DNA from 3 places in the Streptomyces sp. NPDC004051 genome. Region 1 is predicted to be linked to each of the others. Evidence: riboswitches for the same ligand, from Rfam matches in the RefSeq annotation. Region 1 holds a riboswitch; each other region holds the start of a gene.
The links. A riboswitch is a leader RNA that binds a small molecule or an ion and turns the genes downstream of it on or off. The one in region 1 is predicted to bind cobalamin.

Region 1 (9,723 bases):
GTCCAGGTGCTTCAACCGGGCGTGCCGTACGGCGATCCCGGCGACGCGTGCGGCCCGCTCGGGGTCGGCGACGTAGACCGGGACGTCGTCGGGGCCCTGCTCCTTGAAGGAGAACGGGACCGTGATCAGCCGGCCGTCGAACTCCGGGATGGCGACCTGCATCGCCGCGTCCATGGGGGAGAGGGCGGCGTCCGACTCCTCCCAGGCGGCGCGCGACGACGTCAGGCACAGCCCCTGCAGCACCGGGACGTCCAGGTCGGCGAGGGCCCCGATGTCCCAGGCCTCGTCCTCCCCGCCCGCCGACGCCTGCGAGGCGTGCGTGCCGCCGGCCGCGAGCACGGTGGCGACCAGGGTGTCCGCCCGGCCGAGGATCTCGTACAGCCCGGGGTCGGCGCCGCGCAGCGAACCGCAGTACACGGGCAGGGCGTTGGCGCCGTGTGCCTCGATCGCGTCGCAGAGCGTGTCCACGAAGGCGGTGTTGCCGCTCAGTTCGTGGGCGCGGTAGAAGAGCACGCCGACGGTCGGACGGTCCGCCGAGACGGTACGGGAGCCGTGCACCCCGTACTCCGGCATCCGGCGCGGCTCCTCGAAGCCCTCGCCGGTGAGCAGCACGGTGTCGGACAGGAACCGGGCCAGCTCGGCCAGGTTGTCCGGGCCGCCCTCCACCAGGTACTTCAGTGCCTCCGCCACGACGCCCGCGGGCACCGACGACTCGGCCATCAGCTCCGCGTCCGGCACGGCCTCGCCGCCGAGCAGCACCGTCGGGATGCCGGACGCCCTCAGCGCCGCGAGCCCGTCCTCCCAGGCGCGCTTGCCGCCCAGCAGCCGTACGACGGCGAGGTCCGCGCCGTCGAGGAGCGCGGGCAGTTCGGCCGCCACGTCCACGCGGGTCGGGTTGCCGATCCGGTAGGAGACGCCGGTGGCGGCGCGGGCCGCCAGCAGGTCCGTGTCGGCGGTCGACAACAACAACACTGTGCTCATGCGGGCGCTCCCGGTGGAATGAAAGGCAGTCCTTGCGGCGCGCCCGACTCGATGAGCCGCCAGAGCGCGTCCGTGTCCGCGTGCTGTTCGATCAGGTCGCCGAGCCGGTCGAGCTGCTCCTCGCGCAGCGCGGCGAACGAGGTGTCGGGGGCCGGCACGAAACGGCGCCCCGCGGCGGCGGCCACCTCGCGCAGGAAGGCCCGGCGGAAGCCGTCGGACTCCAGCGAGCCGTGCCAGTGCGTGCCCCAGGTCTGGCCGACCCGGCAGCCGTCCAGGCTGTGTCCGCTGTCATCGGAGATGAACGCTGTCCCGCCGGTGACGTCGGCGACCCCGTGATGGATCTCGTACCCCTCGACGGGCTCCCCGAGGGCTTGTCCGACGGGACGGGTCAGCGTCTTCTCCCGCGCGAACCGCACCCGTACGGGCAGCAGTCCGAGCCCGTCGACGTGTCCGGCGCGGCTCTCGACCTCGTCCTCGATGTGCTCGCCGAGGATCTGGTAGCCCCCGCAGATCCCCAGCACGGGCCGCCCCTCGGCGGCCCGCCGCTCCAGGGCGTCCGCCAGCCCCCGCTCGCGCAGCCACTGAAGGGCCCGCACGGTTCCGCGGGTCCCCGGCAGGACGACGAGGTCGGCGTCGGCCAGTTCCTCGGGCCGGTCCACGAACCGCACGACGACGCCCGGTTCGGCGGCCAGCGCGTCCAGGTCCGTGAAGTTGGACATCAGCGGCACCGCGCACACGGCGACCCGCAGCACGTCCTCGCCGACCGGCGGGGCGACGGCCGACTCCCGCACGGCGCCGCGCAGGGAGACGGCCAGGCCGTCCTCCTCGTCGATGCCGAGCCCGTGCCGGAAGGGCAGGACGCCGTACGTGTGCCGTCCGGTCAGGCCGTGCAGCATGTCGAGGCCCGGCTCCAGCAGCGTCACGTCGCCCCGGAACTTGTTCACCAGGAACCCGGCGACCAGCGCCTGGTCCTCGGGGGAGAGCAGGGCGACGGTGCCGAAGAAGGAGGCGAAGACCCCGCCGCGGTCGATGTCGCCGACGACGAGGACGGGGAGCCCGGCGTTCCTGGCGATCCCCATGTTCACGATGTCGGTGCGCCGCAGGTTGATCTCGGCCGGGCTGCCGGCCCCTTCACAGATCACCGCGTCATACGTGCCCCGCAACTGTGCCAGGCAGTCCAGTACCGTGCCCAGCAACTGCTGTTGCCGTCCACCGTGGTAGCCGCGCGCGCTCAGCTCGCCGACCGGCCTGCCCAGCAGCACCACCTGGCTGCTCCGCTCGCCGCCCGGCTTGAGCAGCACGGGGTTCATCAGCGCGGTCGGCTCGACCCGGCAGGCCTGGGCCTGCATGGCCTGCGCCCGTCCGATCTCGGCGCCCTCGCGGGTCACGAACGAGTTCAGTGACATGTTCTGCGCCTTGAACGGCGCGACCTTGACGCCCTGTCGTGCCAGCCACCGGCAGATCCCGGCGGTCACCACGCTCTTGCCGGCGTCCGAGGTGGTACCGGCGACCAGCAGACCCCCACCGCTCATGACCTGTGCCCCTTCCCGGAGGTCCGTGCGGCGGCGATCCGCGTGCCGATGATCCGCGTACCGGCGATCCGCGCGGCGGCGCCGACGCCGAGCGCCAGCCAGCCCACGCGCCGCGAGAGCCGTACCGCCCGGTCGATGTCCGCCGTGGCCACGGGGCGGCCGGTGCCGTTGAGGACGGGCCGGTCTTCGACCCGCCCGGCGTAGGACAGCGTTCCGCCGAGCCGCACGCCGAGCGCGCCCGCGAAGGACGCCTCCACGAGGCCGGCGTTGGGGCTGGGATGCTTCGCGGCGTCCGCGCGCCACGCCCGGACGGCGCCCCGCGGGTCCGGTCCGGCGGCCGCGGCGAGCACGGCGGTCAGTCGTGCTCCGGGCCATCCGGCGACGTCGTCGAGGCGGGCGGAGGCCCAGCCGTAGCGCCGGTACCGGGGCGACTTGTGGCCGACCATGGCGTCCAGGGTGTTGACGGCCCGGAACCCGAGCAGCCCCGGCACCCCGGCGACGGCGCCCCACACCAGGGCGCCCACCACGGCGTCGGAGGTGTTCTCGGCGACGGACTCCACCACCGCGCGGGCGATCCCGTCGGCGTCCAGCGCCTGCGGGTCCCGCCCGCACAGGTGCGGCAGCCGTGCCCGCGCGGCCTGGACGTCCCCGGCCGTCAGCGCCCGCCCGATGGCACGGGCCTCCCGGGCCAGCGACGTCCCGCCGACGACGGCCCAGGTGGCGGCGCCGGTCAGGGCGACCGAGGCGGCGGGGGAGGACTGTACGCACCGGGAGGCAAGGCTGCCCAGGGCGACGGCCCCGCCGACGCAGACGGCGGTGTGCAACGCGCCCCGGCCGCGGTCGTCCCGCCACAGCATCTGTTCCACGGCAGCCGCGGCCCGCCCGAAAGCGGCGACCGGATGCCCTCGGCGGGGATCGCCGAGGAGCAGGTCGCCGAGGAGGCCGGCGGCGGCGCCGTACGCGAACTCGCGATCGGCACCCACGGGTTCAGCCGGTGGGGGATCCGGTGGGAACGCCCGCCCCGAGCCGGGACGGGGCGTTGCTGGTCGACCTCGACGGGCAGCCGGGCATGGCGATATGTCCTCACTCAGGGTGTCCACGCCCTGGTTCGACGAGACCGGCGGTGAGAGTTCCTGGCTCCCGGGGTGTGCACCCCGGTGACAGTGGCGGGACCGCGCCGGACTTCCACCGGCTTCCTCTCCTGCCGCCGCATTGGCATCCGGCAGTTCACCACGGCCCGGAAGAACCGTCAACCTGCCTTTGACCTGCGAGGCTGAAGTGTGCTGAGGCCCACAGAGGGGCTCCGGTGGGGGGAACGCGAACGGGCGGTGCGGGGCTTCACACCCCGCACCGCCCGTCGGACGGAGACGACCTCGGTCAGGCCACGATCAGGTAGATCCCGTACGCCACCGCCGCCGTGCAGGCCGCGAAGCAGGCGTAGGCGCCGGCGACCGCCAGGGCCGCGGACTGGCCCTGGGCCACGGCCCGCTCATGGCGGGACAGGCCGACGATGCCGAGGGTGAACAGGGCCACCAGGGCCACGGTGACCACGAGGCTGACGCCGAAGACGGAACCGAGGGCCGCCCAGTCGATCTGCATGGTGCTCTTCTTCCTTCGTCTCTTCCTTCGTGCCGGGACGCGGTCAGACGGTGGTCTTGGCGGGCGGGTCGGCGGGGGCCGGGGCCGGGATGGTGGCCGAGAGATCGCCGGCCGGAGGCGGGGTCACCGCGGCCATGGCGACGGTCACCACGCCGGCGGGCTCCTCGGCGGCGGCGGCCGGGACGTCGGCGTCGTCGTGGTCGTTGACGTTGGTGTGGTCGACGACCTCCCGCCGGGAGATCTTCCAGATCGCCGCGCTGGAGACGACCAGGAAGACGGCGACGACGGCGGTGCCCCAGCTGCCGGCTCGGCAGACCAGTTCGGCGATGGCTCCGACCAGGGCCGCCGCCGGCAGCGTCAGGCCCCAGGCGACGAACATCCGGGTGGCCGTCGACCAGCGGACGACACCGCCCTTGCGGCCCAGGCCCGCACCCATCACGGCACCGGAGACCGAGTGCGTGGTGGAGAGGGAGAAGCCGAGGTGGGAGGAGGCCAGGATGACCGTCGCGGCGCTGGTCTGGGCGGCGAAGCCCTGCTGCGGCTGGAGGTCCGTCAGGCCCTTGCCCATCGTGCGGATGATGCGCCAGCCGCCGAGGTAGGTGCCGAGCGCGATGGCGACGCCCGCGGAGACGATGACCCACATGGGCGGGTCGGAGTCCGGGGCGAGGGCGCCGCCGGCGACCAGGGCCAGGGTGATGATGCCCATCGTCTTCTGCGCGTCGTTGGTGCCGTGGGCCACGGAGACGAGGCCGGCGGAGGCGATCTGACCCGCCCGGTAGCCCTTCTCGGACGCCTTGCCGTCGGCCTTCTTGCCCAGGCGGTAGGTCAGCCGCGTGGCGAACATCGCGGCGACGCCGGCCACCAGCGGCGCGGCGATCGCGGGGATCAGCACCTTGGTGACCAGGACGTCACCGTGCACCGCGCCGAAGCCCGCCGAGGCGACGGTGGCGCCGATCAGGCCGCCCATCAGGGCGTGCGAGGAGCTGGACGGCAGGCCGACCAGCCAGGTCAGGAGGTTCCAGAGGATCGCGCCGACCAGTGCGGCGAAGATGACCTCGGGCCGGATGCCGGCCTCGTCGACGAGGCCTTTGGAGATCGTGTTGGCGACCTCCACGGAGAGGAAGGCGCCCACCAGGTTCAGCACGGCGGACATGGCCACCGCGACCTTGGGCTTGAGAGCACCGGTCGAAATGGTTGTCGCCATCGCGTTCGCGGTGTCGTGGAAACCGTTCGTGAAATCGAACGCGAGTGCGGTTACCACCACAATCGCGAGGATCAGCGAGAAGCTTTCCATTTACCCAGGCAATCGTTCGAAGTCATTGGCGCGTTGAACGTAGGTAACCTGAGTGAACAGAAGATGAACTGGGATGGGCGACGGGATGACCTTGAGGGGTGTGAACGCCCCCTCGGACGGCCCCGCATCCACCATGCCCCACCCGCGGCGGTGCGGCTGAAGGGCTGTGACCCCGTCGGCGGACGTCCACGGCCGGCCGTGGATCCGTTGAAGAGACCTTCGTCACCCGGCAGGATCACGGCATGACCGAACAGCGACGCCGTGCGAGCGAGGAGAAGGCGCGCGCCTGGACCGGCCTCGTCGAGGCCGCCCGCCGGACCGTCTCCGACGGGCTCGTCGTCGGTACCTCCGGAAACGTCTCGGTACGGGTCGGTCCGACCGTACTGGTCACACCGTCGGGGGTGCCCTACGACCGCCTGACCCCGCACGACGTGACCGGTGTCGACCTCACCGGCCGCCAGGTCCTCGGCACCCTGGTCCCGACCAGCGAGCTGCCCATGCACCTCGCGGTGTACCGCGCGACCGGCGCCCGCGCCGTGGTGCACACACACGCCGTGCACGCGACGGCGGTCTCCACGCTCGTCGACGAACTCCCGCTCGTCCACTACATGGCCGCCGCGCTCGGCGGGCCCGTCCGGGTCGCCCCGTACGCGACCTACGGCACCGAGGAGTTGGCCGGACACGTGCTGCGCGCCCTCGACGGCCGCACCGGCTGCCTCCTGAGGAACCACGGCACCCTCACCCACGGCGCCACCCTCGACCAGGCCTACGACCGCACCGCCCAGCTGGAGTGGATGTGCAGGCTCTGGCTGACCGCCTCGTCCGTCCCGGGCCGCTCCCCGGCCCTCCTGTCGGCCGACCAGCTGGCGGAGGTCGCGGACCGCCTGCGGGGCTACGGGCAGCGCGACTGAGAGGTCACCCGGGCAAGACGTCCACTGGCCGGGGGGCCGGTCCGCCGGGACACTGGGTTCCGTGCGCACTGTCAGAGCGACGGCCGCTGCCGTCACCGCCGTGATAGGTGCCGGAGCCGCCGCGGTGGCGGCCGGCCGGCTCGCCAGCGACGCGGCACTCAAGGCGCCGCCGGGCAGACCGCTGCCCACCGAGCCCCGGCTCACCGTGCACGGCACCGCCGCCGGCCAGATCAGCCTCACCCGGGACCTCGCCGCCCTGCGCCCCGGCCGCTACGGCCTCACCGGTGACGACTCCCACGCGGTCGTCGGACCCGTACTGGAAGGCATGTCGGACTCCGCCGACACCGTCGTACGCCGTCTCGAACGCGTCGTGCGGGGCACCCTGAAGCCCGGCGACCGGGCGTGGCTCACCCCGAACCTGTACATAGGCGACCCGGGTGCCGCACTGGGCCTGGACCACACCGACGTCCTCGTCCCCGGCGAACTCGGCCCCCTTCCCGCCTGGTTCGTGCCGGGCGTCCGGGAGACCTGGGTGATCGCGGTGCACGGCCTCGGCACCACCCGGGAACACCCCATGAACCTCATGGAGTTCCTGCACCGCCACCACTTCCCGATGCTCATCCCCTCGTACCGGGGCGATCCGGGCGCGCCGCGCTCGCCCGACGGCCTCAACCACTTCGGCGAGACCGAGTGGCGCGACCTCGACGCGGCGATCCGCCACGCGCTGGACGCCGGTGCCCGACAGGTCGTCCTGCTCGGCTGGTCCACCGGCGCGACCATGGCGCTGCGTGCCGCGGCCCGTTCCACCCTGCGCGACCGCATCGCCGGACTCGTCCTCGACTCCCCGGTGCTCAGCTGGGAATCGACCCTGCGCGCCCTCGCCGCCGCCCGCCGCACCCCGGGCGTGCTGCTGCCGCTGGCGGTCCGCGCCGCCCAGGGCCGCACCGGCCGCTACGGCGACCACCACCCCGGCACGACGGAGGCGGAGCACATCGACGTCCCCACCCTGATCGTCCACGGCCCCGGCGACGTGGTGGCCCCCTGGCGGCTCTCCCACCGCCTGGCCGCATCCCAGCCCAACACAATCACCCTGCTCACGGTCGCAGACGCTCCGCACGGCGCCATGTGGAACGCCGACCAGGACACCTACGAAGAGGCCCTGCGCCGCTTCCTCACCCCGCTCATGTGACCTCCGCACCTCCCGCGGGTGACCCCCGTGCCGGCTCGGCGGTCCCCTCCGGCTCCTCCGGCCGCTCCGGCTCCTCCGGCTTCTCCGCCCCGGCGGGTGGCGGGGGCCGGGCGGACGGGGGAGCGGGGGCCTCGCCGGGGATTCCGCTCGGGGCCGCGGCGCCGGCCTGCCACCGCCCCTCGACCGCCCGTGCGACCCGCTGCGCCGGCCCTCTCCGTCGCCGCCCGTGACATTCCGTTTGGGTTTTCGGACCGTCAACCGCAAGACTGCACCCGTGACGTCCCGTATCCCGCGCGACTCCAGGCTTCGACTTGTCCGCCCGCGACCCCTGGCCGCCGCCCCCAGGGCGATGAACCAGCAGCGCTCGCGCCGTCCTGCGCCGCGCCCTCCGGAAGGCACACCGGCCCCCGCGGAGCTGGCCAGGACGGCACGCTCCGGTCTGGCCGGAGCGGCCCGCGTCGCCCGCTGGGCCGACGCCGCCCTCGGACCCGGCCGGAGCAGCAGCGCCACCGCCGCCGGCAAGGCCATCCTCTCCGACGCGACCGCGCGATGGGCGGCCGACGACCTGGGCCTGACCCCGGCTCAGGTCCGGGCCGACTGGGACACGGCCCGGCTCGCCGGTCTGGTCGAGGTGCACGGCGACACGGCCCGCCCCGGCTGGCGGCTGCGCGCCTGGGACCGCGACGACAGCGCCGTGCTGCGCGGCTGGGTCGCCCTCTTCGACGCCTGGTCGCTGGCCCACCCGGAACCCGAGGGCCACGAATCCGCCACCGTCGGCGAGGTCGTCTCGGCCATGCCGCAGGTGCTCTCCTTCCTCCAGCTCTCGGCCGGGCCCGTCCCCGTGCCCCAGCTCCTCGACCTGCTGCAGCAACGGGTCACCGAACTGCGCACGGAGCGCTGCGAGGTCGACTACACGTCCCCCTCCGCCGACACCGCCCGGCCCACGCCCGTCGAACCGGGCGCCGCCGACGCCCCGCTCGCCCCGCTTCTCGAATGGGCCCTGCGCGCCCTCGCCGCGGTGGGCGCCCTCACCTACGGCGAGGGGCAGGCCACGCTCACCCCGCTCGGCAGCTGGGCGGTCTGGGTCAAGCTGGAGCAGATCTGCGTCGCCGCCCAGAGCCCCGCCGGGAACATCGAGCAGAGCGCCGAGGACATGCTCCGCGGCTGCGCCCAGCTGCGCCCCAACGCGGCCCGCGCCGAGTACCGCGCCTGGCTCGCCGCCCGCCCGGTCGCCGGCGCCGTCGCCGAACTGCTCGCCGCCGCCCGGGGTGAGGACGCCCTGCTGCGCGGCCTCGCCTTCGAGGCGCTGCGCGTGGTCGGCGCCCCCGCCGAACCCGAGGTCCGCGCCGTGCACGACGAGCCGACACTGCGGCCCTACGCCCTGCTGTGGCTGGCCGAGCACGAGGGCGCCGACCCCGAGGACGCCCACCAGGTCCTCACCCGGGAGGAGGCCACCTGGCTGTGGGTGGACACCGCCGCCGCGGTCGCCGACCACGGTGAGGCCCCGCTGCTGGTACGGCACCTGGAGTCCGCGGTCCAGCCGACCGTCCCCGCGCTGCTGGACGAGGTGCGTGCGGTCGGACACCCGCGCACCGTGCAGGTGCTGGTCGCGCTCGCCGCCGCGCACCCCGACCCGGCTCTGGCCAAAGCCGTCCGGCGGGCGGCCTTCCAGGTGCACACCGGAGGCTGACGCCACCGCCACCGCCGCCACCGCCGCCACCACCGTCCCGCGAGATCCCACCGGCCCGGGGCCGGGCTCAGGCCCCGGCCTCGGGCGCGTACGTACCGAAGCTCCAGACGTTGCCCTCGAGGTCCCGGGCCGTGTAGTCCCGCGAGCCGTAGTCCTGGTCGGCCGGGGGCGCCAGGATCTCCGCGCCCTGGGCCACCGCCCGCCGGTGGTGTGCGTCCACGTCGTCCACGACGACGTACACCCCGGCCGGCCCCGCACCCTTCATCGCCGTGTCGAAGACGCCGCCGCGGCCCCGGGAACCCAGCATCACCGCGCCGTTGCCCTGGACCAGCTCGGCGTGCACCACCGAGCCGTCCTCGCCCTCGTACACCGACAGCTCCGTGAAGCCGAAGGCCTCCGTGAGCTGCCGGATCGCCGCCTTCGCGTCCGCGTACAACAGCGTCGGGAAGACGCTCGGACGTCCGCCGCCCGTACCTGCCACGGCCCACTCCTCACCTCCCGCAGCCCAAAACCCGGCAACGGGAAAA
Region 2 (9,723 bases), on a different contig from region 1:
TCTCCGGGTCGCCCTGCGGCGGCGCCAGGTAGTGGCTGACGGGCCCGGAGACCGAGAAGAACATCAGGTCGATGCCGATGCCCGCCGCGAACAGCATCGATCCCCAGGTGAAGATGCCGTAGTCGGGCTTGGAGTGCTTGGGGCCCAGCTTGACCGTGCCGTACTTGGACAAGGCGATGAAGACGACGAACAGCAGGTACAGGCTCGCGGCGAGGAAGTAGTACCAGCCGAACCAGCTGGAGATCTTGCCGACCACCACTCCGATGACCGTCTCCGCGCCGGTGGGGGTGATGATCGCCCAGACCGAGATCGCGAGGATGAGGGCGGCCGACCCGAAGAAGACCGCGGGTTTGAGCCGGGCCGTGCCCATCGGCACCTCTTCTGCCGCCATCTCCTCCGGCACGGCTCCGGTGCCCTTGTCTCCATCGGTCGACACGGTCGGATTCCCCCTTCGCTCAGGACGAGGACAGAGACGTGGACAGGGACGAGGGCAGGGACGGGAACGGGGCCGAGGGCACCGGCTCCCGGCGGCCGGCGGCGTGCGCGGCGGCGCGCGGCGGGCGGAAGACCTCTCGCCGGTGTCCGCGGGCCCGCGGGCCGGTCACCGTGCCGTCTCCCCGCCGGTGGGCCCGGGTTTGCCGGTGAGCAGGTCGGCGGCGCGTTCGGCGGCGAGCAGGACGGTCACCATGGGGTTGATGGTGGGCATCGTCGGGAACACCGACGCGTCGACGATGCGTACGCCCTCGATGCCGCGCAGCCTCAACTCCGGGTCGCAGACGGCCATCGGGTCGTCCGCCGCGCCCATGCGGCAGGTGCCCGCCGGGTGGTAGACGGTGTGGGCCGCGCGGCGCCCGTACTCCGACAGGTCGGCGTCGGAGGTGACGTCCGGGCCGGGCGCGACCTCGCGGACGAGCCAGCCGCTCAGGGGATCGGTCGCGGCGACCTCCCGGGCCAGTTTGAGCCCTTCGACGATGGTGCGCTCGTCGTGGCCGCCGGGGTCGGTGAAGTACCGGAAGTCCAGGGCGGGGTGTTCGGCCGGGTCGGAACTGCGCAGCCACATGCGGCCGATGGAGCGGGCCCGGGGCACGTTCGGCGTCATGCACACCCCGTGCTCCGGGACGGGGTAGCCCAGACGTTCGGTGTTGACGGTGAACGGCACCTGGTAGAAGTGGAACATCAGGTCCGGGCGCGGCTGCCCCTTCTCGAGGCGCAGGAACAGTCCGGCGTCGGAGTCCATCGCGGAGTTGGGCGGCAGCGGGCGGGCGGTCTCCCAGACCATCACGGACTCGGGGTGGTCCAGCAGGTTCTCCCCCACGCCGGGCAGGTCGACCTGTACCTCGATGCCCAGGCGGCGCAGGTCCTCGGCCGGGCCGATGCCGGACAGCATCAGCAGGCGCGGGGTGTCGATGGCGCCGGCGCACAGCAGGAGTTCGCGTTCGGCGCGCACGGTGGCGGGCTCGCCGTCGGCGCCGCGGACGGCGACCCGGGTCAGCCTCCCCGACTCGTCGGTGAGCAGCCGGTGGGCCCAGGTCTCCAGGAGGAGGGTGAGGTTGGGGCGGCGGTCCATGACGGGGTGGAGGTAGGCCACGGAGGCGGAGGACCGCAGGTTGCCCTCCGGCTCGTAGGCCAGGGAGAAGAAGCCGGTGCCGTCGGCGAAGGGCTCGGCGTTGAAGTCGTCGATGACGGGGACGCCGGTGGCGCGGGAGGCCGCGGTGACGAAGTCCTCGGCGATGGGGTTGCGGTCGGCCTCGGCCACCGGGACGATCTTGGTGAGCAGCCGGTCGCGGTAGGGGAGGATCGTCGCCGGGTCCCAGCCGGTGCAGCCGTGGGCCACCCAGTCGTCGAGGTCCTGCGGCAGCGGCAGGAAGCTGATCAGCGTGTTGTGGGAGGAGCAGCCGCCGAGCACCCGGGCCCGTGAGTGCAGGATGTGGGAGTTGCCGCGCGGCTGTTCGACGGTGGTGTAGCCGTAGTCGAACTCCGTGCCGAGCAGGTTGATCCAGTTGCGCAGACGCAGGATGCGTTCGTCGCCGACGTCGCTGGGGCCGCCCTCGATGACGCAGACACGGCAGTCGGGGTCCTCGCTCAGACGGGCGGCGAGCACACAGCCGGCGGTGCCGCCGCCGACGATGACGTAGTCGTAGGAGGACTCGGCGCCGTGCGGGGTGGTGGAGGCCATGGGGTGCCTTTCTTCGGTGGCCGTCGGGAGGGGGCGGGTGGTGTGCCGCGTCGTGCTGCCGGGCCTGGCCGGTCAGCCCTTGAACCAGCCGGAGGGCGCCGGGGCGAGGTTCTGGTAGATGTGCTTGGCCTCCTGGTACTCGCGCAGGCCCGTGGGGCCCAGCTCGCGTCCGACGCCGGAGCGGCCGAAGCCGCCCCACTCGGCCTGCGGTACGTAGGGGTGGAAGTCGTTGATCCACACGGTGCCGTGCCGCAGCCGCTGGGCGACGCGCTGGGCGCGGCTCGCGTCGGAGGTCCACACGCCGCCGGCCAGGCCGTAGCGGGTGTCGTTGGCCAGTTCCACCGCCTCGTCCTCGGTGTGGAAACGCTCGACGGTGACGACCGGTCCGAAGACCTCCTCCTGCACGATGCTCATGGACTTGTCGCAGTCGGCGAAGACCGTCGGCAGCAGGAAGAAGCCGCGGCTGAGCGCCGGGTCGTCGGGGCGGGTGCCGCCGGTGACGAGCCGGGCGCCCTCCTCCCGGGCGGCGGCGATGTGGCGTTCGACCTTGTCGCGGTGTTCGGCGGAGCTGAGCGGGCCGCTCTCGGTGCCCTCCTCCATGCCGTTGCCCAGGCGGATCGACCGGGCGCGCCGGGCGAGGGAGTCGACGAACCGGTCGTACAGGGAGTCCTGGACCAGCAGGCGGGAGCCGGCGGAGCAGACCTGCCCGGCGTGCAGGAAGGCGGCGTCCAGCGCGTAGTCCACGGCGGCGGCGAAGTCGGCGTCCTCGAAGACGATGTTGGGGTTCTTGCCGCCCAGTTCCAGGGCGACGGTCTTCGGCCCCTCGGCGGCGGCGGCCATGATGGCGCGTCCGGTGGCCAGGCCTCCGGTGAAGGACACCAGGTCGACCTCGGGGTGACCGGTCAGGGCCGCGCCGACGGTCGCCCCGGAGCCGAGCACCAGGTTGGCGACGCCGGGCGGGGCGCCGGCCTCCTCGATCAGCCGGATCATGGCGATCGTGGTGAGCGGTGTGGTCTCGCTGGGTTTGAGGACGAAGGTGTTGCCGGCGGCCAGCGCCGGCGCCACCTTCCACGAGGCCTGCAGCAGCGGGTAGTTCCAGGGGGCGATGAGCGCGCACACCCCGACCGGCTGGTAGACGACGCGGCTGAGGACGTCCGGGCCGACGTCCACGACACGGCCGCCGTCCTTGCCCGCGAGTTCCGCGAAGTAGCGGAAGGCGTTCGCCACGTCCTCCACGTCGAAGCGGGACTCGGTCAGCGTCTTGCCGGTGTCGGCGGTCTCGGTGCGGGCGATCTCCTCCTTGTCGCGCAGCAGCAGGTCGTGAACGCGCATCAGGAGGTCGGCGCGCCGGCGGGTGGGGGTGTTCGCCCAGTCCCCCTCGTCGAAGGCACGCCGGGCGGCGCGCACCGCGCGGTCCACGTCGGTGGCGTCCGCCTCGTCGACGGTCGTGACGACGGAGGCGTCGTACGGGTTGACCACCTCCCGCCGCCCGCCGGCCGCCGCCTTCGTCCACTCGCCGTCGATGTACAGCTCGCCCACCGCGGGGCCTCCTTCGCGTCCGGCCGGTACCGATCGGTTGCCGGTCGGCACCACGGTCATCGTGCGGTCGGCGGCCACGAGGCGCACGGCCACCGTCGCGACCGGGTGGTCCGGGTACCCCGGGCGGGCTAACGAACGGCCGGGGCTGGAGGGCCGGCGGAGCCGGGCGAAACAATCCGGGCGGGACGAGCCGGGCGGAACGAGCCGAGCCGGGCGGAACGATCCGGGCGGGACGAGCTGGATGGGGCGAGCCGGGCCGGGCGGGACAAGCGAGCCGGGCGGGGCGGGACGAGCGGGCCGGGCGGGGCGGGACGAGCGGGCCGGGCCGGGCGAGCCGGGCGGGAGGCGTGTGCGGAGGTGGCGCGCGGGGTGTCGTCCCGGCGGCGGGCGCCCCTGCGTCAGGCCGGTGCCGGTGGTCCGTCCCGGCCGGCCAGGCAGCAGTCGCCGCACTTCGAACCGTTCGGCACGCGGTAGTAGAGGCAGCAGCTGCGGCGGCGGAACGTGAGACCCGGTCCGGTGATCACTCCGGTGCCCACGAGTCGTCCGGTGTCCAGCAGCCGGGTGGTGAGGCCCGTGAGCGGCTCGTGCAGCTCGGGGTGGGCCGACAGCAGGACCTGGGCCGATCCGACGAGTGCGGAGGCGGCGTTGCCGTCCAGCAGGCGCGGGGCGATCTTGACGTGCAGTCCGGCCTCGATCGCGCGCAGCTGCCGCATCACCTGCTCGTACAGGGCGAGAGCGGGGTCGGGGAGCCGCTCGGCGTGCCAGCCGGCGGGCCGGGGCAGGCGGAGGGCCGGCCCGTCGTCGGCACGCCGCAGCTCCGCCAGGTCCGGGACGATCCCGTGCATCAGCACGCACGCCAGGGCGGGGGACCAGAGGCGGGCCGCGTGTCCGAGGTGGGCGATGGACACGCCGATCCGCGGTTCGCCGGTGCGGTACCGCCGGGTGACGGCTGCGGACAGGTCGGTGAAGCCGCGCGCGGAGGCCGGGTCGAGCAGGCGCCGGCCCTCGTCCGGGCCGCCGACGGGCAGGACGAAGAAGCCGCCGAGGGCCGCCACCTCGTGCAGGGCCGCGGTGACGGCCTCGGCGGGCGCCTGAGCCTGAGCGTATCCGGTCATGCCGGGGCGGTTCCTTTCCGTCGGGCGGCGGCGCCGGCCCGGAGGGGGCGGCGGCCCGGTGAGCGCGGTTTCAGGGGGCCGTGCCCCGCCGTGGCGGCCTGACGGTGTAGAGGTCGAGGATGTCCGGGAGGGGTGCGACGCCGGGGCCGCCGGCGTGCGCCCAGGCGATGATGTCCTCGATGGCGTCGGGGTCGTTGACCAGCCCCAGCCAGACGGGCCGGCCGCCGGCCGCCCGGCCCGCCGCGGAGGGCTGGACGACGATGACGTTGGCCTGTTCGCACAGGTCCAGACAGGCGGAGACCCGTGTCGGAACCGCCGCCCGCAGACGCGCCGTCTGCGCCGCGTGGTCGACGCCGGGCACCTTGGAGCTGCCGCAGCAGCAGTCCCGGCACACCACGACCCGGCAGGGGGCGGGGTTCGCGTCGCGTGACATGCGGCCTCACCCCTCTTCCCGGGCGGATCCGCCCCGGTCGAAGTCCCTCAGCTCCGCGGCGAGTGAGCTGACGGCCGCGGGGTTGCGCGGGCTCTCCACCAGGTCCACGTAGTCGAGGACGACGATCCGGTCGTTCCTGACGGCCGAGACCCGGGCGAGCGGCGGGTAGGACTTCAGGAACTTCCGCTTCTGGTCGGCGCCGGTGTCCCCGTAGTCGTTGATCACGATCACCTCCGGGTCGCGTTCGACGACGGTCTCCCAGCCGACCGTCGTCCAGCTGTCCTCGAGGTCCTTCATGATGTGGTCGCCGCCCGCCTTGGTGATGATGTCGTGCGGACCCGCGTACGCACCCGAGGTCAGCGGCTTGTCCCGCCCGTCGTCGTAGAGGAAGACCCTCGGGCGGTCCGCGCCCTTCGGCGCCTTCGCCTGCGCTTCGGCCACCTGCTTCCGGAACTCCGTGACGAGGGCGGTGGCGCGGTCCTCGACGTCGAAGATCCTGCCCAGGTTCCGCAGGTCGGTGTAGAGGGCGTCGAGCGGCGACATCACGCCCCGTGCCTTCCCTCTCCCGTTGCGGCACGACTCGCTCAGCAGATACGAGTCGACGCCCACCTTTTCCAGCTCGGCGGGGGTGAAGCCGGTTCCCTCGTTGAAGCCGTAGTTCCAGCCGGCGAAGACCAGGTCGGCGCGGGCGTCGAGGACCAGTTCCTTGTTGATCCTCTCCTTCGAGAGCCACTCGGTCTTCCGGTAGGCGTCCTTCCAGGGAACGGAGGTGAGGTCGCCCTTGTCGTCGGGCATCACGTAGCCCGCCATGTGCCCCTCGAGCCCGAGCGCGAACATGATCTCGGTGATGCCGACGTCGTTGGTGACCACGCGCCGGGGCGCCTTGTCGTAGGTCTTCTTCTCTCCGCAGTTCTCCACGGTCACCGGATAGTGGCCGTCACGGGCCGCGGAACCGTCCTTCTCCTCTTCCTGAGAGGTGACCTGCGCACCGCAGCCGGTGAGGAGCAGGGCCGTGGCGAGCGCGAGTGCGGCGGGGCGTGCCGGGTGCGGCATGGTGACGGTGACTCCTCAGGTGGCGGACTGGGCGGGCTGATCGGACTGGACGGACCGGGCGGGCAGGAGACGGTCGAAGAGCAGCTGTACGGCGCCGGTCTCCGGATGCGGGACGCGGTGCGCCCGCACGCCGAAGACCTCGGCCAGCAGCTCGGCTGTGAGCACGTCGTGCGGAGCGCCGGAGGCGACGATCCGGCCGCCGTGGATGACGTGGAGCAGGTCGCAGTGGAGTGCGGCGAGGTTGAGGTCGTGCAGCGCGGTGAGCACCGTCAGCCCGCTGCCGCGCACCAGGGCGAGCACCTCCAACTGCTGGGCAATGTCCAGGTGGTTGGTGGGTTCGTCGAGCACCAGCACCCGGGGTCGCTGGGCGAGCGCCCGGGCGATCAGGACCCGTTGCCGTTCGCCGCCGGAGAGGGTGAGGAAGCCGCGGTCGGCGAGGTGGGCGGCGCCGACCCCCGCCAGCGCGGCCTCGCACGCCCCGCGGTCCTCGTCGGTGGTCCGGGCCGCCGACCGCTGGTGCGGCAGCCGTCCCATCGCCACGACCTCGGCGACCGTGAAGTCGAATTCGGTGACCGCCTCCTGGGGCAGTGCGGCCACCCGGCGGGCGCTTTCCCGCGCACTCATGGCGTACAGGTCCTCGCCGTCGAGCCGGACCGTACCGGCCGAGGGGCGCAGCGCCCGGTAGACGCAGCGCAACAGGGTCGACTTCCCGCTGCCGTTGGGCCCGACCAGTCCGACGAGCTGCCCCTCGTCCGCCCCCAGCGTGACCTCTTCCACCAGCCGGGCGCCGTCGGCCTCGACGGTCAGTGCGTCGACGTCGACCCGCATCACACGCCTCCGAAGGTGTAGGAACGGCGACGCATCAGCAGGACGAAGCACGGCACGCCGATGGCCGCGGTCAGTACGCCCACGGGCAGTTCGACCGGCGCGAGCACCACGCGGGACAGGATGTCCACCCAGATCAGCAGGACGGCTCCGGCGAGTGGCGCGACGGCCAGCAGCCGCCGGTGGTCGGCGCCGACGAGCATCCGCACGGCGTGCGGAACCATCAGTCCGACGAAGCCGATCGCCCCGCTCACCGCCACCACCGCCCCCGTGACGGCCGCGGAGACCAGGAACAGCTCCTTGCGCAGCCTCTCCGGGCCCACTCCCAGCGCGGCGGCCGTCTCGTCGCCCATGGCCAGGGCGTTCAGGCGACGCGCCGACCATCCGAGGTGGACGAGGCCGCCGAGCACCGCCCCCGCGGCGATCGGCACGGAGGCCCAGTTGGCGCCGCCGAGGCTGCCGAGCAGCCACATCATCGCGGACCGGGCCGCCTCACCGCGCTCGGCCGCGAACACCATGAACGTGGTGACGGCCGAGAAGCCGTAGAACATCGCGGTGCCCGTCAGGACGAGCCGCAGCGGGCTCAGGCCGCGCGGGGTACGGGCGATCGCGTACACCAGCACCATGGCCAGGAGCGCGGAGAGGAACGCCGCCGTGGACAGGGCCCAGACGCCGAGCGCGCCGAAGGCCCCGAAGATGAGCACGGCGTTGGCGCCCACGGCCGCGCCCGAGGAGATGCCCAGCACGTACGGGTCGGCGAGCGCGTTGCGGACCATGGCCTGCACCGCGACGCCGATGGCCGACAGCCCGGCCCCTACGATCGCGGCCAGCACGGCCCGGGGGAAGCGCAGCTCCCAGACGATGGTGTACGCCGGTACCTGACCGGGAGTGATGGACCCGCCCGTCGACCCGGCCCACAGATGGTGCAGCACCTCGCCCCAGGAGATCCCCGACGCCCCGATCCCCACCCCGCAGACGAGGGACACGGGCAGAGCGGCGCCCAGGCCGATCAGGAGAAGGGGCAGCGGTACGCGTCCGGAAGACATGGTCCCGGCTCCGGTACGGGGCGTGCGCGCAGGCGTGGCGGGTTCGGTTTCGAGGGTGGTGGCCACGGACGGGTCGCTTTCGCCTCAGGCCGTGCCCCTACGCAACAGAAGGAGCGGCCCCGGGCGGCGGGCGCCCTGCGCAGCACCTCTCGCAGTCCACGGCGAATGACAGGAGCCTTCACACCGCGGGTAATCGGGCTTGCGGGGCCTTGGAGGGGCTCCGCCCACCGTTGCGGGTCAGCGCCGGAATTCGACCGGACTTCCCCCGCGGGGCAGGTGCAGCTTAGCGCGCTTGCTGGAGCACCCCCGCCGGTGGTGGCGGAGATCACCCCCGCCGCTGCGAACCCGGCACTCCCACCGGACCTCCGCATCTGCCCTGCTCAACGGCCTGACAGGCCGTCAGCGGACGGGCACGGCGAGGTGCTGGAGGTGTGCGGCCGGCTGATGCACGGCATCGGGAACCTCCGCGTCGGCGCCGACCGTGACCCCGACCACGATGCACGCCGACTGGTCGCACTTCTCGTCGCAGGACTGCACCGGCCCCGGACCGAGGCGGGTCCGGGGCCTGGTGCCGAGCGGTGCGGCGGGGAGCGGTTCAGCGGGGAGCGGTGAGCGGCCGGGGCCCCCGGCCGGTTCAGGCGGTGGTGCCGGCCGTTCCGCCGCCGCCGGTGGTGACGCCGCCGGCCGGCTTGGCCGCGGAGAAGGGAGGCGTGTCCTGTCGGCACGTCGTTCCGACCGGCGGGAGGGTGCCGTCGACGAGGTAGCGGCTCTCGTGCGCCTTGACGCAGCTGCTGGGGTTGATCAACGCGGTGTGCCCGTAGCCGTCGTTGGTGAGCAGGCGTGCGTTGGCCAGTTCCTCGGCCATGGCCTGCGCGTTCGAGTAGGGAGTGGCGGGGTCGTAGGCGGTGCCGACCACCAGGACGGGGCGGGCCGTCGGCTTGTCCCACGGGCCGCGGTAGCGGTCGGCGGCGATTGCGGGCCAGGTGGCGCACCCTTCGGCGGCCCAGGTCCAGAAGCGCCCGGCGTCGCCCGCACGAGCGGCGGCAGCCTCCTCCATGGCGTGGTAGGCCCCGGGGTCACGCGGGTTGGGGCTGTCACCGCAGAACACCGCGGCGCCCTGCTCCTCGCCCAGGTACGGGGTCGGGTCCGGGACCGCCGGTGGGAGCGGGGACGAGGCCGGCTCCGGGGCGCGGCCCCGCCACAGGTCCTGCAGCCGGCCGGCGAGGTCCGTCCAACCGGGGTGGACGACGTAGAGGCTTTTCACCGCGTCGGCGACGGTGCCGGCGTAGGTCCACGCGCCCACGGGCTGCTTCCGGAGCCGCTGCATCAGCTGGTCGAACTTGGTCCGGGTCGCCTTCGGGCCGCCGGCGGAGAAGGCGCAGTGGGCGGTGGTGGTGGACCCGCACAGGGCGAGGAACCGGTCCAGGGTCGCCGCCGCGCTGCGGTCCGAGCCCATGCGCAGGAACGTCGTGAGCCGGGGGTCGTGGTCGGACGCGTGATGCGTCCAGGCCTGCGGGTCGATGTTGCTGTCGAGGA
Region 3 (9,723 bases), on a different contig from region 1:
GGGCGGTGATGTCCAGCGCGGCCAGCGCCTCCGTCACCCGCGCCCGCACCTCCGCGTCGGACAGCCCCAGATTGAGCGGCCCGAACGACACGTCCTGGCCCACGGACGCCGCGAACAGCTGGTCGTCCGGGTCCTGCACCACCAGCTGCACGGTCGTCCGCAGCCGGGTCAGCCCCTTGCGGTCGTACCGGACGGGCCGACCCGCCACGGTCAACTCGCCCTCGCACGGGCGCAGTCCACCGCTCAGCAACCGCATCAGCGTCGTCTTGCCGCTGCCGTTGCGGCCCAGCAGGGCGAGCGCACGCCCCTCCCGCACCTCGAAGTCCAGACCGGTGAGCACGGCCGGGCCGTCCTCGTACGCGAAGGACGCGTTCCGCAGCGCGACCAGTGCGGGCTCGCTCACGACAGCGGCCTTTCCAGGAGAAGGGCGAAGGTGGCCAGCGCGACGAGCAGGGCCAGGCTCCCGACCGTGAAGCGCACCGAGACCCGCGCCTCCGGCACCAGCACGCGCAGCGTGCCGTCGTAACCGCGTCCGGCGAGCCCCGTCTGCAGCCGCGCCGCCCGGTCGAAGGAGCGGACGAACGCGGTCGCGCCGAGCCCGCCCAGCGAACGCCAGGCCGCCGCCCGGCCGGTGTGCCCGAGCCGGGCCGCCTGCGCCTCCCGGACCCGGCGCACCGAGGCGAGCAGTAGGAAACTCATCCGGTACGTCACCAGCGCCACGTCCACCAGGGGAGCGGGCACACCGGCCCGTACCAGGCGCGGCAGCAGGTCGGACATCGGCGTGGTGAAGGCGAACAGCAGCACCCCGAGGGAGGCCGCCGAGGTGCGCAGCAGCAACTCCCCGGCGCGCAACGGCCCGTCGTCGGCCCAGGCCACGAACCCGCCCGGCCCGCCCACCCGCACCAGCAGCGGCAGCGCCCCGGTCACGCAGAAGCCCAGCGGCACCCGGTAGGCACGCCACAACCGCCGCCCCGGCACCCCCGCCGGGCCCAGCAGCACCGCGAGCGCGGTCAGCAGCACCAGGACCGCGCCCGGCCAGGGCGGCAGCGAGATCGCCAGCACGGTGAGCCCCAGTCCGAGCACGGCCTTGTCCACGGGATGACGGCGGCGCCAGCGACTGCTGTGCGCCGCCGCGTCGATCGGCAGCACGGGGGATCAGGCCCCGGGTCCCGTAGGGGCCGCGTCGTCGACGTCCGCCTCGGTGGTGGAGGCCCCCCGCTCCCGTTCCGCCCCCTGCCGGCGTCCTCGCCGCAGTCCGAAGTAGTACGCGAGCACGCCCGCGCCGATCGCCGCCTGGAGGGCGAACAGCGCCGACTCGATCTCCCCGGACGGCGGTTCGTACAGCGGCGAGAACCACGGCTCGTAGTCCGGGTCGATCTCGGTGATCGCGATCTCCGCCTCCGCGTCCGCGCCCGCGAACGGCTCCTCCTTGTGATCGCCGAGCCCGAACACCAGCGGCACCACGGCGAGCACGGCCACCAGGAGCAGCAACAGGGAGTTGATCTTCGCGTTACGGCTCATCGGGCCACCGCCTCACCCGAGTCAGAGCCGGCGCCCGAGTCAGAGCCGGCGCCCGCGCCCACCGTCTTCTTCCCGATCCCGGCCACCAGCACCCCGAGCCGGGTCAGTTCGCCCTTGCTGGACTGCACCAACAGGCGCATCACCAGCACCGTCAGCAGCCCCTCGCTCACCGCGAGCGGGATCTGCGTGACGGCGAAGATGGAGCCGAACTTGCCGAGCGCCCCCGCGAACCCGCTGCCCGGGTCGGGGAAGGCGAGCGCCAGCTGCACGCTCGTCACGCAGTACGTCGACAGGTCGGCGACGAACGCGCCGCAGAACACCGCCACCATCAGCGGCGCCCCGGACCGCCGCGCCAGCCGGTAGACCCCGTACCCCGCCCACGGCCCGACGACCGCCATCGAGAAGACGTTGGCGCCGAGCGTGGTCAGCCCGCCGTGGGCGAGCAACAGGGCCTGGAACAGCAGGGTGATGGTGCCCAGCACCGCCATGACCGGCGGCCGGAACAGGACGGCGCCCAGCCCGGTACCGGTGGGATGGGAACAACTCCCGGTAACCGAGGGCAGTTTCAGCGCGGACAGGACGAAGGTGAACGCTCCCGACGCGCCCAGCAGCAGCGTGCTCTCGGGATGTTCCCTGACTTCGCGGGTGAGCGACCGGGCTCCGTGGACGACGAACGGCGCCGACGCGACGCCCCAGGCGACCGCGTGCGCCGGCGGTAGAAAACCCTCGGCTATGTGCATGACTCGGCAGACCCTCTCCAGCACCTCGTGGATGGTTGACGCGCCTTGGCCGGTCTCCTGGCTGACGGGTACCACCGCCCGTGCTCCGCCTTCCCGGGTCCGAGGGGGACCCAGTGGCTGCCTTTCGGTCCTGTCGGGGGACAGGGCCTGGGGCCGGAGCCGGACTTCCCGATCACAGTGGCGAGGGCCGCACCGGTATCGCACCGGATTTCCCGTTCACCAAGGCGAGGCGACACTAGACCCCGTCCCGGGCCGCTGACAAGCACTTCCGGGGGGCGCACGGACAGCGCCCGGCAGCGCGCGCCCGGCGGACCCGGCCCGTCGAAGCGCGGGAATGAGGGGAGGGGGTGCTGGGCAGAAACCTGCTGCAACTAATATGCAACAACGAGATCCGGGCAGCAAAGGTGTGACATTCGATGACGACCCGACGAATAAAGGGTGCAGCCGTCGCGGCGACCATGGCCGCCGCGGTCGCCGGGTGCTCGGCGCCCGGCGGCGGCACGGACGGCGCCGCGGGCGGCGGGTCCGCCGACTCCGTGGTGATCGGGGTCCCCAACGAGCCGGACACCCTGAGCCCGCTGCTCGGCTACGGCAAGGACGGCAATTCCAAGATCTTCGACGGGCTGCTCGCCCGGGACGCCGACCTGGAACTCGAGCCCGCCCTCGCGAAGGCGCTGCCCGAGATCACCGACGACGGCCGCACCTACACCTACACCCTGCGCCCCGGCGTGAAGTTCAGCGATGGCGAACCCCTCACCGCCGAAGACGTGGTCTACACGTACGAGACGGTCCTCGACGACAGGACCAACAACACCGCCAAGAGCGAACTGGACGCCGTCAAGGAGGTCAAGGCGGACGGCGACGACAAGGTCGTCTTCACCCTCAAGTACCCCTACGCGGCCTTCCCGGCCCGCACCGTCCTGCCCATCGTCCCCGAGCACGTCGCGGGCGAGCAGGACCCCAACACCGGCGCCTTCAACACCGAGCCGATCGGCACCGGACCGTACGTCCTCACCGGCTGGAGCAAGGGCGAGAAACTCACCTTCAAGGCCAACCCGGACTACTGGGGCGGCGCGCCGAAGGTGAAGAAGCTCACCATGGCGATCATCGCCGACGACGACGTCCGCGCCACCCGGCTGCGCTCCGGCGACCTCGACGGCGCGACCCTCCCGCCCAACCTCGCCGCCACCTTCGAGAACGACGACGCCCGCAAGACGTACCGGGCCACCACCTACGACTTCCGCGCCGTCACCCTCCCCACCGGGAACAAGATCACCGGCGACACCACGATCCGCCGCGCCCTCGACCTCGCCGTCGACCGCAAGGCCATGGTCGACAAGATCCTCGACGGCGCCGGCCGCCCCGCCTACGGACCGCTGCCCCTCGACGACCCCTGGTACGCCAAGGACGTCGAACGCCCCCAGGACCTCGCCGAAGCCAAGAAGATCCTCGACCGCGACGGCTGGAAGGCCGGCCGGGACGGCATCCGCGCCAAGGACGGCGCCCGCGCCGCCTTCACCCTCTTCTACCCCTCCGGCGACAAGGTCCGCCAGGACCACGCCCTCGCCTACGCCTCCGACGCCAAGAAGGCCGGCATCGACGTCAAGGTCGAGGGCGCCACCTGGGAGGTCATCGAACCCCGCATGGGCAAGGACGCCGTCCTCGCCGGCTTCGGCAGCACCGGAGACCCCGACTTCGGCCTCTACACCCTGCTGCACTCCTCCCTCGCCGGCGACGGCTTCAACAACATGCCCCACTACGACAACCCCGCCGTCGACGAGGCCCTCGAAACCGGCCGCCGCGCCCAGGACCCCGACGACCGCAAGGCCGCCTACGACGACCTCCAGCGCGCACTCGTCAAGGACCCCGGCTACACCTTCCTCACCCACATCGACCACCTCTACGTCCTCGCCGACCGCTGGGGCGACCTCACCACCCAGGTCGAACCGCACGAGCACGGCTTCGCCAGCGGCCCCTGGTGGAACGCCGAGGACTGGCAGCCCGAGAAGTGAAGACCCTGCCCTGGGCGGCAATGGGACACCTCGTGGCACGGCGGGCCCTGCTCGCCGTGCCCGTCCTCCTCGTCGTCACCTTCGGCGCCTTCGCCCTCGCCGCCGCCTCCCCGTTCGACCCCGTCAAGGCCTACGCCGGAACCGCCGCCCTCGGCGCCGACCAGGAAACCCTGGACCGGCTCCGCGACAACCTCGGCGTGGACCGGTCCTTCGCCGTCCGCTGGTGGGAGTGGCTGACCTCCGCGGTCACCGGCGACCTCGGCCACTCCAGCGTGATGCGGCAGCCGGTGGCCGAGGCGATCGGCGAACGGCTGGTCTGGTCGACGCTGCTGTGCACCGTCGCGTTCGCCGTCGCCGTCCTCCTCGGCACCCTGCTCGGCGTCCTCGCCGCCCGCCGCCCCGGCTCGCTCCTCGACCGCACGGTCACCTCCCTCGCCTACTCCCTGGAGGCCGCGCCGGTCTTCTGGATCGCCCTGCTCGCCGTCTGGATGTTCGCCCTCCACCTCGACGTCCTCCCGGCCGGCGGCCTCACCGACACCGGCAGCGAACACGTCACCGCAGGCCAGGTCACCAGCCACCTGATCCTGCCCGCCGGCGTCCTCGCAATCTCCCAGCTGCCCTGGTTCACCCTCTACGTCCGCCAGGGCGTCGGCGACGCCCTCGCCGAGGACCCCGTGCGCGGCGCCCGCGCCCGCGGCCTCGCCGAACGCACCGTCCTGCTCGGCCACGCCCTGCGCTCCGGACTGCTGCCGGTGCTCACCCTCATCGGATCCCGCGTCCCCGAACTCATCACCGGCGCCCTCCTGGTGGAGACCGTCTTCAGCTGGCCCGGCATCGCCGCCGCCACCGTCGAGGCGGCCACCGCCGTCGACTTCCCCCTCCTGGCCGCCTTGACCACCCTCGCCACCGCCGCCGTCCTCGCCGGAAACCTCCTCGCCGACCTCCTGTACGGACTGATCGACCCGAGGGTCAAGCTGGAGGAGATGTGACCCCCATGGCTGACACCACCGTCGAGAAGACCGACGCGACCGCCCCCACGGCCGACGCGACCGCCCCCACGACCGACGCGACCACCCCTGCGGCCGACGCGACCGCCTGGCGCTCGCACGGCACCACCCGCCGCTCCACCCACACCCTGCGCCTGCGCGTCTCCGCCGCCCTGGTCGCCCTCACCGCCCTCGCGGTGCTGCTCGTCCCCCCACTGGTCCAGCTCGACCAGCAGGCCGTCGACCTCGCCTCCAAACTCCTCCCACCCAGCTGGTCCCACCCCTTCGGCACCGACGACGTCGGCCGCGACCTCCTGCTGCGCTGCGTCTACGGCCTCCGCGTCTCCCTGCTCGTCGGCGTCGTCGCCGCGATCACCGCCACCGTCATCGGCACCGCCGTCGGAGCCACCGCCGGAGCCCTCGGCGGCTGGGTCGACCGCCTCGTCATGCGGCTGGTCGACACCATCTCCTCCGTCCCGCACCTGCTGCTCGGCATCTTCATCGTCGCCATGTTCCGCCCCGGCGTCTGGCCCGTGGTGATCTCGGTCGCCCTCACCCACTGGCTGTCCACCGCCCGCATCGTCCGCGCCGAGGTCCTCTCCCTGCGCTCCCGCCCCTACATCGACGCCGCCGTCTCCGGCGGCGCCTCCCGCCTGCGGGTCGCGCTGCGGCACCTGCTGCCCGGCGTACTGCCCCAGGCCGGCCTCGCCGCCGTCCTGATGATCCCGCACGCCATGTGGCACGAGTCGGCGCTCTCCTTCCTCGGCCTCGGCCTGCCCACCCACACCGCCAGCCTCGGCACCCTCATCCAGGGTGCCCGCGGCTCACTCCTCGCCGGCCACTGGTGGCCCACCCTCTTCCCCGGCCTGTTCCTGATCATCCCCACCCTCGCCATCGCCGGCCTCGCCGGAGTCTGGCGGGAGCGGATCAACCCCCGCCGCCGATCGGAGCTGACGCTGTGACCGAGCGACCTCCCGTACTGTCGGTCCGCGGACTGTCGGTCCGCTTCCTGGTGCCCGGCGGCGGCCGCATCGCCGCCGTCACCGACGCCCACTTCGACGTGGCACCCGGCGAATGCCTGGCCCTGATCGGCGAGAGCGGCTGCGGCAAGTCCGTCCTGGCCTCCGCCCTGCTCGGCCTGCTGCCCGCCAACGCGCAGACCGCCGGCCACGCCCTGCTCGGCGACCTCGACCTGCTCACCGCCGACGAACGCACCCTCGCCCGCACCGTGCGCGGCCGTCGCATCGGCCTCATCCCGCAGAGCCCGGCCGCCCACCTCACCCCCGTCCGCACCATCCGCTCCCAGGTGGAGGAGACGGTCGCCGAACTCACCGGCGTCCGCGGCCGCGCCGCCCTGCGCGCCGCCGCCGAGAAGGCCGCCGCCCGCGCCGCCTTCCCCGCCGACCACCTCGACCGCCACCCCCACGAACTCTCCGGCGGCCTCGCCCAACGCGCCGCCACCGCCCTCGCCCTCATCGGCGACGCACCCCTCCTCCTCGCCGACGAACCCACCACCGGCCTCGACCGCGACCTGGTGGACCACACCGTCGACGAACTCCGCCGCCACGTCGACACCCCCGGCGACGGCACCGACCAGGCCCGAGCCCTCCTGATGATCACCCACGACCTGACGGCAGCCGAACGCATCGCCGACCGGGTCGCCGTCATGTACGCGGGCCGCATCGTCGAACTCACCGACGCCGACACCTTCTTCGGCACCACCGGCCCCCGCCACCCCTACAGCCGCGGCCTCCTGGACGCCCTCCCCGACCGCGCCTTCACCCCCATCCCCGGCATGCCCCCCGAACTCGGCGCCCTCCCCGACGGCTGCGCCTTCGCCCCCCGCTGCGACCGCGCCACCCCCACCTGCGCGACCCTCCCGCCCCTCACCGCCTCGGTCGCCTGCCACCACCCGGTCCCGGTTCCGGTCCCGGTCGAGGCCCTGGAGGACGTCCGTGCTTGAACTCCGCTCCATCACCGCCGGCTACGACCGCCGGACCCCCGCCGTCCGGAACGCCTCTCTCACCCTCGCCCCCGGCGAGGCCGTCGGCCTGCTCGGCCCCAGCGGCTGCGGCAAGTCCACCCTCGCCAAGGTCACCGCCCTCCTCCACCGCCCCGACGCCGGCACCCTCACCCTCGACGGCACCCCCGTACGCCACTGGCGCCACCGCGCCCCCCGCGCGCTGCGCACCGCCTTCGGCGTCGTCTTCCAGCAGCCCCGCCTCTCCGCCGACCCCCGCCTGACCCTCGCCGACCTGATCGCCGAACCCCTGCGCGCCACGGGCCGCCGCACCGAGGCCCCCGACCGGGTCGCCGAACTGGCCTCCACCGTCGGCCTCACCCCCGACCTCCTCACCCGCCGCCCCCACGAGGTCAGCGACGGCCAACTTCAACGCGCCTGCCTGGCCCGCGCGTTGGTGCTGCGTCCCCGCTGGCTGATCTGCGACGAGATGACCGCGATGCTCGACGCGTCGACCACGGCCGCCCTGGTGGCGGTGGTCGAGGCCTACCGCACCGAAACCGGCGCCGGTCTCCTCGCCGTGGGCCACGACCGCACCCTCCTCGACCGCTGGTGCGACCGCACGGTCCACTGGGACACGGTGACGGCACCCGCCGCACCGGCGGCCGAGGCGAGCTGACGGAACTCCCCTCATCCCGTGGGCAGGGGCTCAGACAGCGCCCTCGTCCGGCTTGTCGAGAACGGCCAACTCCTGTTCGGTCAGGCGCAGGCTTCCGGCGGCGATGTTCTCTGCGAGGTGTGCCGGGTTCGTGGTACCGGGAATGGCCGGCACGTACGGACCGCGGTGGAGGGTCCAGGCGATCCGTACCTGGGCCGGCGTCGCACCGTGGGCGCGGGCGACGGAGCGGACGCGCGCGTCGTGCTCTTGGCCGGCGGCCGCCTCGCGCAGCAGGCCGGAGACGGCGAAGTACGGGACGAAGGCGATGCCCTGCTCCCGACACAGGTCCACCAGTCCGCCGCGCAGGCATCGAGCGAGCGGCTCAGGGCGGGGAACTCCCCACCGGGACCGACGCAGCGACCCTGACCGGACTCGTCCAGTCCGTCGTGCACGGGTTGTCGGTGCGGGCCGACCTCGGCGTGGCCCTGCTGACGACGGCGCGGCTCACCCACGAACTGATCTGCCGACACCTCACCGCACCGACACCCTGCCCCCGACAGCCGGGGACAGCGGACGGCACCTGCCGTCCGCTGCCGGGCGGGCCTTGGTGGACAGCCCGTTACAGGACCGGCCGAGGGCCGCACCAGCGCAGAGCGTCACGCACCGTAGCCTTCCCTGAAACGGTCGAACTGCACCCGTTGCAGCAGGCCAGTGGCTGGAGGTCGGAAAGAGCCACTCAGGCGGGCAGCTTCGTGTCGACGACGAAGCTGATCTCGATGACCTGGCCGGGGAAGGCCAGTTCGGTGACGCCGAAGACGGTGCTGGCCGGGCGGTGGTCGCCGAAGTACGCCAGGTTGCCCTCCATCGCCGCCGCGGCATTCCGCTGCAGGTTCACCATGTACAGGGTCTGGGAGACGACCTGATTCCGGGTGACGCCGTAGTGCTCCAGGACCTTGTCCATGTTGACGTGGGTCTGCTTGAGCTGGGCGGCGAAATCGTCCGCGTGGAGGAGCTCGCCCGACTTGTCGTGCGAGAGCTGTCCGGAGACGTGGATCAGATCGCCGGACTTGATCGCCTGCGAGTAGCCGAAGTCGCTTTCGGCCGGCACGTTGTGGTTGAAGACATCGAGGGCAGCCAAGGGTGTTCACCTTTCCGATTCACTCTCTTGTGGTTACTCAAGAACCATAGGAGAGTGGGGGCCGACCTGGAAGAACGCACTTTTCGGTGACTGAGGAACCTGATGGTGACCAAGCAACTGCTCAAGGGCCTGCCCGAGGACGCGGACCTCAGGCGCGCGGACTCCCTGGCGCGGGAGATCTTCTCGGACGTCGCCAACAAATGGGCGCTCCTGATCATCGAGGCGCTCGGCGAGCGAACCCTGCGCTTCAGCGAACTGCGGAACGAGGTCGAGGGCATCAGCCACAAGATGCTCACCCAGAACCTGCGCATGCTGGAGCGCAACGGCCTGGCCGAGCGGACGGTGCACCCCACCGTGCCGCCGCGGGTCGAGTACACCCTCACCGAGCCGGGCCGGGCCCTGCGCAGCACGGTCGACGCCATGTGCGGCTGGACCCACCAGTACCTCGGTCACATCGAGGACGCACGCCATCGCTTCGGCAACTGACAGGCACGCAGCACCACGCCCCCTTGTGCGCTTTCTTGTTCACCACGGCTCTCCCCGCTCACGCCGACCTGCAGCGCTTGTTCTCAAGCGCGGATTTCATCTCGAGGGCAGGCCGACGACGAGGGATCGTCCCGGAGCCCACGCCCGAGAACGACGCCCGGGAACGACGCGCGGGACAAGGCAGCGCTCCGTGAGGGCGACCGGCCACCAGAACCGACGGGC

Region 2: another riboswitch for cobalamin. It lies ahead of ACWEQO_RS10545 (FecCD family ABC transporter permease); the one in region 1 lies ahead of ACWEQO_RS00290 (cobalamin biosynthesis protein).
Region 3: another riboswitch for cobalamin. It lies ahead of ACWEQO_RS24095 (energy-coupling factor ABC transporter permease); the one in region 1 lies ahead of ACWEQO_RS00290 (cobalamin biosynthesis protein).

Annotation. Positions count from the first base shown of each region.
Region 1 covers NZ_JBSGHG010000001.1:48,194-57,916, reverse strand. Annotated here, with positions in the region: gene cobN (cobaltochelatase subunit CobN) at 1-981, opposite strand, end outside; gene ACWEQO_RS00295 (cobyric acid synthase) at 978-2,513, opposite strand; gene ACWEQO_RS00290 (cobalamin biosynthesis protein) at 2,510-3,496, opposite strand; cobalamin riboswitch at 3,622-3,760, opposite strand; gene ACWEQO_RS00285 (hypothetical protein) at 3,891-4,112, opposite strand; gene ACWEQO_RS00280 (anion permease) at 4,156-5,406, opposite strand; gene ACWEQO_RS00275 (class II aldolase/adducin family protein) at 5,649-6,317, shown strand; gene ACWEQO_RS00270 (alpha/beta hydrolase) at 6,379-7,506, shown strand; gene ACWEQO_RS00265 (hypothetical protein) at 7,781-9,196, shown strand; gene ACWEQO_RS00260 (VOC family protein) at 9,264-9,677, opposite strand.
Region 2 covers NZ_JBSGHG010000007.1:10,432-20,154, reverse strand. Annotated here, with positions in the region: gene betT (choline BCCT transporter BetT) at 1-436, opposite strand, end outside; gene ACWEQO_RS10575 (GMC family oxidoreductase) at 602-2,176, opposite strand; gene ACWEQO_RS10570 (aldehyde dehydrogenase family protein) at 2,249-3,715, opposite strand; gene ACWEQO_RS10565 ((2Fe-2S)-binding protein) at 4,114-4,830, opposite strand; gene ACWEQO_RS10560 ((2Fe-2S) ferredoxin domain-containing protein) at 4,901-5,263, opposite strand; gene ACWEQO_RS10555 (ABC transporter substrate-binding protein) at 5,270-6,316, opposite strand; gene ACWEQO_RS10550 (ABC transporter ATP-binding protein) at 6,332-7,144, opposite strand; gene ACWEQO_RS10545 (FecCD family ABC transporter permease) at 7,144-8,187, opposite strand; cobalamin riboswitch at 8,355-8,475, opposite strand; gene ACWEQO_RS10540 (hypothetical protein) at 8,587-8,724, opposite strand; gene ACWEQO_RS10535 (alpha/beta hydrolase) at 8,822-9,723, opposite strand, start outside.
Region 3 covers NZ_JBSGHG010000026.1:32,868-42,590, forward strand. Annotated here, with positions in the region: gene ACWEQO_RS24080 (energy-coupling factor ABC transporter ATP-binding protein) at 1-403, opposite strand, end outside; gene cbiQ (cobalt ECF transporter T component CbiQ) at 400-1,149, opposite strand; gene ACWEQO_RS24090 (energy-coupling factor ABC transporter substrate-binding protein) at 1,156-1,521, opposite strand; gene ACWEQO_RS24095 (energy-coupling factor ABC transporter permease) at 1,518-2,261, opposite strand; cobalamin riboswitch at 2,292-2,500, opposite strand; gene ACWEQO_RS24100 (ABC transporter substrate-binding protein) at 2,678-4,273, shown strand; gene ACWEQO_RS24105 (ABC transporter permease) at 4,294-5,262, shown strand; gene ACWEQO_RS24110 (ABC transporter permease) at 5,268-6,221, shown strand; gene ACWEQO_RS24115 (ABC transporter ATP-binding protein) at 6,218-7,222, shown strand; gene ACWEQO_RS24120 (ABC transporter ATP-binding protein) at 7,215-7,898, shown strand; gene ACWEQO_RS24125 (aldo/keto reductase) at 7,929-8,228, opposite strand; gene ACWEQO_RS24130 (RidA family protein) at 8,614-9,015, opposite strand; gene ACWEQO_RS24135 (winged helix-turn-helix transcriptional regulator) at 9,118-9,501, shown strand.